DNA from 2 places in the Trichococcus sp. TS_SC_9 genome. Region 1 is predicted to be linked to the other one. Evidence: riboswitches for the same ligand, from Rfam matches in the RefSeq annotation. Region 1 holds a riboswitch; the other holds the start of a gene.
The links. Region 1 has a riboswitch for lysine ahead of dapA (4-hydroxy-tetrahydrodipicolinate synthase). Riboswitches for the same ligand answer to the same signal wherever they lie in the genome.
Positions count from the first base shown of each region.

Region 2: linked by a shared signal. The riboswitch ahead of AC0J5I_RS13925 (ABC transporter substrate-binding protein/permease) and the one ahead of dapA (4-hydroxy-tetrahydrodipicolinate synthase) in region 1 are both predicted to bind lysine.

Region 1 is NZ_CM149591.1:1,709,804-1,712,942, reverse strand. Features, by position in the region: gene AC0J5I_RS08355 (DUF1345 domain-containing protein) at 1-528, opposite strand, end outside; gene AC0J5I_RS08350 (VOC family protein) at 567-950, opposite strand; lysine riboswitch at 1,438-1,584, shown strand; gene dapA (4-hydroxy-tetrahydrodipicolinate synthase) at 1,722-2,609, shown strand; gene AC0J5I_RS08340 (dipeptide epimerase) at 2,810-3,139, opposite strand, start outside.
Region 2 is NZ_CM149591.1:2,878,631-2,881,769, reverse strand. Features, by position in the region: gene AC0J5I_RS13935 (lactate/malate family dehydrogenase) at 1-311, opposite strand, end outside; gene AC0J5I_RS13930 (HAD family hydrolase) at 315-1,028, opposite strand; lysine riboswitch at 1,229-1,383, shown strand; partial or broken gene AC0J5I_RS13925 (ABC transporter substrate-binding protein/permease) at 1,577-3,139, shown strand, end outside.

The DNA.
Region 1 (3,139 bases):
AGTCATCCCGATCGTGAACGCCAGATAAGCAAAGTCCCAAAAATTAGGCTTTTCGGTACCCTCGAAGATGACGCCGCCGTTCACATCACGGTAATAGAGTTCCGCGTACCGCAGCATATAGAGGCTGTGCACCGTCGTCCAGGAGAGCACGATGCTGAACAGACCAAATCCGATCGTCCCGAAGCTGCGTACATGAGTCGTCAACATCAATGCGACGGCCCCGATGCTGATCAGACATGCCATCAGGACAAAAAAATCGATTGTCGAATATTGGATGTCCTCTTCTTGCGCAATCCGCTCCGTTTCCGTCCCATCATGCGGATGAAAATCCTTCCACAGCAAATACAACAAAATGATTGCGGCACTATCCCAACCGATCAAAGGGGCCAATTCCCAACGCAATAAGAATCCACCGCAAATACCGATACTTGTCCCGATCAATCCAGCAATCAGGAAGCGCGTTCTCTTTTTGCGCATATCCCTTCCCGCTTTCGTTTGATTGGAAATTAGATGGATTCTTTTCTTCATGGCTGTCCGCTCCCTGCTTTTTAGATCTAACTGTTCTTTCAGATGGTGATTTCGATGACGTTTTTTTCCGGGTCGAGGAACATGCTTTCATAGTAGCCATCTCCTGTGATGCGCGGCTGGCTTTTGCATGTGTACCCCGCTTTGATGAGCCTGTCCGTGAAATAATCGACGTTCTGTTTGTTGCCGACAGAAATGGCCAGATGCGCCCAGCCTAGCATATCAAGGGGATAGCGTTCATTGACATCCATCCTTTTCATAAGCTCCAAACGGGCCCCTCCTTCACGGAAAGTAATAAAATAAGATTGGAAGTCTTTTTCAGGATTCCGGTATAATTTATTGGCCTTTCCATCAAAAAAACGAACATAAAAATCGCGCATCAGCTCCAAATCGTCCACCCACACTGCAACATGTTCAATCTTCATCGCTATTCACGTCCTCTCATCATCCTTGCCGGTGCGCTGGAGATAATCTCTGCGCGGATGGCCTGCAAAAAAACATTCCGGAATCCCTTTCTGGACTTGCCTTAAAAGCGTTTCCTCAATTTGATTTTATCACATTGCCGGCGCATATGCGTTCCTTGAAGCATCCGGATGTTTACGGGAACGGTATGGGTTCGTCATCTCCGGCCAGGCGGTCCTCGCCGGAGATGCTGTTCCGTTTTATTGCTGTCCTCCGGAGAGACTGACCCGGCCGGAGGACAGCGCCGCTTACGATTCCCTTCTCCGGCGGGGCTTGCCTTCACCGGAGGTCATTGTGGTTGTCGGCCGCCTGCCCGCTGCGGCCTTGACTCCCTTAAACGTATGTGTCTTTTTTGCCATCTTTTTCAAAGGAATTTCTAAGCATCCACTCAGAATATGATTGACAGACTGATTTGTATTTGATAGTGTGGAAGTAACAAAATACGATTCGATGTGATGAAGAGGTCGCGGTTAACAATCAGTAAGGGATTCCCTGAAAGGTGTTGCTGCCGAAATACTCTGTATTGGGGCCAAGGTTGAACAAATCTGGCACTGTCGGACAAAGCCGCCCAGCTTTGTTCGGTGAGCTTCTCACGTTGGGGCAAATTGGTGGAATTCACTATATGGATGCAACGCTTCAGCTTAAGCAGCCTGTTTTGAACGACTATGAGACCATTTGCTCATAGTCGTTTTTTGTCTATTCATAAATAAAAAAAATTCAGGAGGAAGATAAGCATGGCTATTTTTGAAGGATCAGGCGTTGCGATTGTTACGCCGTTTAAAGACACGGAGAACCAAGAAATCAACTACGAGGTATTGGAAGAGCTGATCGAGTTCCATATCGCGAACGGCACAGATTCGATCATCATCGCAGGTACCACGGGGGAAGCTTCGACGCTGACGGATGAAGAACAACTTCATCTCATTCGTTTCACTGTCGAAAAAGTCAACGGCCGCATCCCGGTCATCGGTGGTGCTGGCAGCAATGACACGCGCCACGGAGTCGGATTGACGCGCGCGGTAGAGGCAACGGGTGTGGATGCGATCCTCAGCGTCACCCCTTATTACAACAAAACATCGCAAAAAGGCTTGATTGAGCATTACAAAGCCATCGCCAACAGCGTGAAAGTTCCGATCGTGCTTTACAATGTGCCGGGCCGCACCGGCCAGAACATTACTCCTGAGTCTCTTGTGGAGCTTGCCAAAATCGAGAACATCGTTTCATTGAAGGACGCTACCGGAAACTTCAGTCAGGCCGTGGACAATTTGAGTCTTTTGGGCGATCGTCTGGACATCTACTCCGGAAATGATGACACCATCATCCCATTGATGAGTTTGGGCGCAAAAGGCGTCATCTCTGTCCTTGCCAATATCGCACCGAAAGCTACATCGGAAATGACGCATGCCTTCCTGGATGGCGACATCAAGAAAGCTGCCGCGATGCAAGCCGAGTACAAAGAACTGATCGACTGCCTGTTCGTGGAGCCGAATCCGATTCCTGTAAAAGCCGGCATGCAACTGCTGGGCTTCAATGTCGGACCAATGCGTTTGCCGTTGACGGATGCCGATCAAGCGGTCATTGACCGTTTGGCCGCAGCCATGAAAAAAGTTGGATTGATCTAGACACAGTGCCAAAAACCGCCATCGGAATTTTATATTTCCGGTGGCGGTTTTATGTTTTTCAGAAAAGATGCAGCATATACTTGTTGAGCAATAAAATAATCAGTACAAGAAGCATAACGATGACAAAACCGATGGCTCGTTTCACATAAAACTCTCTCAACTTCATGGCTTTTCCTTCCTTGGCTTCTTAAGTGGGACATTTATTTCACGATTCCGAGTTTTTTGAAATGGGCTTTCGGAAAAGCGTTGATACCGATGCCGTTCGCATCCCCCAACTTGATCGTGCCTCCTGTGAACAGCGGACCGCCCTCATAGGCTTCGATTTTGTAGAACGACGGTCCAATGAGGTCGACCATCGTGATGCAGTTTTTGGCGGCTGCCAGATGGGCCGCTGCGCTGATCGAAATCTTGCTTTCCAGCATGCAGCCGATCATGCAGTCCACCCCGTTCGTTTCCGCTACGGCACAGATCTTGAGGGCCTCGTGGATCCCCCCGGTCTTCATCAGTTTGATATTGATGAGGTCGGCTGA
Region 2 (3,139 bases), 1.2 Mb from region 1:
ACGGCATTCTCTTTGCCCATCAATGCTCTTGGGGGCATCGCCTCGCCCGGGCGAGGCTTCTCGCTGACGCCCGCGGAAATGATGATGACGTCCGCATCGGCGCAGTCTGCATAGTCGCCGGCATAGATTTTGCTGTTTGTCCGGTAGCTGGCGGCCAGCGCATGGCGGTGGTCCAATGCTTCTCCTCTTGCCGTTGCTTCATTGCTGTCGATCAGGACGATGTCGGAAAATAGGTTGAGGTGGCTGCAGTCGGTCAATACTTGCGAACCGACATGGCCGATACCTATGATGGCTAATTTTGTTTGGATCATAAGTCACATTTCCTTTCGTTTTGAGATATTGTCATGAATGGCTTGGTGCATGTCTGCTACAGAATAGAAGGTTGGCTCCAGCACCACTTTTTCATCTTCCGGTTTCCGGCGATGGTTGTACCACAACGATGTCCACCCAGCAGTCTGTCCGCCGATGATGTCCGTTTCGAAGGTATCCCCGATGAAGAGCAGCTCATCAGGGTTCGCTCCCAAAGCCTCCTGCACATGCGCGAAAGCCGCTGCGTGGGGTTTTGGATAACCGATTTTTTCGGAAATGAAGATGCGCACTGGCGGCACCCATCTCTCCAGTCCCAACGCGTTAAACTTTTTCATCTGGTGCTTTTCAGGGCCGTTTGTGAAGACCGCAATCGGAATGTTCTGACTTTTCAGCTCATTCAACAGCTGCCCGATCCCTGGGCTTAACGTGATTTCTGCTTGCCTTTTTTGGTAGGTTTCCTGGAAGTGCATGGCCTCTGCGGTAGTGAGCGTAAGACCCAAGTCGGCAAACGTATGCTGTGTGCGCATAATGTGGGACTCGGCCAGCGTCAGATTCCCGTTGGAGAACAGGTCGAAGGCGGTATCGCAATGCTCGCGGAAAAGAGCAAATGTGGCTTCGTCGTTGTAGCTGGTCTCCAAGCGGTAATTTTCCAACGCTCGGAAAAACGGACTTGCTGTGTCGTATAAAGTATCGTCCAAATCGAATAGAATAGTAAGCATTATTGAAGTAGTTCCTCCCTTTGGTTGTTGCAGTCAGTATAGCATCCGAAACCGGTTTTTTGAAATGGGAAAAATAGGGAAGGCGCGCCAAGATGCACGGCAATGGAATTGGCTGCTCAAATGGCGGGGCAAAGCGCTTTTTGTTGCAAATTAAAAATCAGTACAGTATAATAACATACAATAATGTCATACGATCATACAATAATGGAAGAGGCTGCGAACATCAAGAGTAAAATGCCCGTTTGAAAGGGGTGTTCGCCGAAATGCAGCGTTTGCTGTGTTGGGGTCAGGGTTAAGAATCCTGACACTGTCAGAACGATTTGCCCAAAATCGTTTGTGGAGTACTTTCGGTATTGCGGGCAGAAGGAAGCTGGATTATAGGGCCTTTTGCTTTATAGTCTATTTTTTTGCACAAAAACGGACTGAATTATCGTTGTTATGACGCTCTATGGGTAGAAAGGTGGATAAAAAGCGGCCGTATAAGAAGGGTTATTTGTTATTATTTTTGAGCAGTTAAAAAGGACTATATACATTAGGAGGAAATAGAGATGACAGTAAAAACATGGAAAAAAACAATGGCGGCATTGACAGGCTTGTTTATTTTGGCGGGTTGCGGTAACGGAGCCACTGATGATTCATCCGCGGCTAATGGTACAGCGGATTCTGAAACATTCACGGTTGGAATGGAAGCGGGCTATCCTCCTTTCAACTGGACACAAAATGACGACAGCAACGGTGCTGTGAAAATCGACGGCGCTGATGGTTATGCAAATGGCTATGATGTTCAGATGGCACAAAAAGTGGCAGATGGATTAGGCAAAGAACTGGTCATCGTCAAGACGGAATGGGATGGCTTGGTGCCGGCATTGGTTTCATCCAAAATCGATGCTATCGTTGCAGGTATGTCGCCAACGGAGGAACGTAAAGAAGCGATTGATTTCTCGGATTCCTACTACACGACTGAACTTGTGATTGTCGTAAAAGCGGATGGCGCTTATGCAGATGCGACAGCTTTAGCTGACTTCGCGGATGCGAAAGTCACAGCACAGTTGAATACATTGCACTATGGCGTCATCGATCAGATCGAAGGCGTGCAAAAGCAACCGGCAATGGACAGTTTCACTTCCATGCGCGTAGCTTTGGAGTCAGGTACAATTGATGCTTACGTATCGGAACGTCCAGAAGCCATCAGCGCTTCAGCAGCCAATTCTGCATTCAAAATGATCGAATTGGATGAAGCGGATACGTTTGAATTGTCCGCAGCTGATTCAGAAATCGCAATCGGTTTGATTAAAGAAAGTGAATTGAAAGATCAGATCAATGAGATTTTGAGTGGCATCACCGAAGAAGAACGCATCCAAATGATGGATGAAGCAATCCAAAACCAGCCGTCAGCTGAATAATCAAGGCGGACGGAATATCAAAAAGGGGCATACATTAAATGGAGTTTAGTTGGGTTATCCGAATCATCGAAGAAAACTGGAGACAGTTTTTATCCGGTGCATGGACAACATTATATATCGCTTTAATCGGAACTGTAATCGGACTGGGTATCGGTCTTATGATCGGCGTCATCCGTACGATCCCGGTTGCGGAATCGGGCTGGAAAAAACACGCGTACAATGTGGTGAATTTTTTGCTGTCATGCTACATCGAAATTTTCCGAGGAACGCCGATGATCGTGCAAGCGATGGTCATCTATTATGGGGCGGCTTTGGCATTTGATATCGACATGAACCGCATTTTTGCAGCGTTGCTGATTGTATCGGTCAATACGGGTGCTTATATGTCGGAAATTGTCCGCGGTGGGATCATATCCATCGACAAAGGGCAATTCGAAGCTGCTCAAGCGATCGGGATGAATCATCTGCAAACGATGCGGAATGTCGTCATGCCGCAAGTAATCCGGAATATTCTGCCGGCTACAGGGAACGAATTCGTCATCAACATCAAAGATACATCCGTATTGAACGTCATATCCGTTTCGGAATTGTTCTTTACGACCAAATCGATTTCCGGGAATAACTTCCGTTATTTCGAATCATTCTTCGTGGCTTCAATCATTTACTTCGTCATGACCTTCACGGTGACGCGCGTCCTGCGTGCCATTG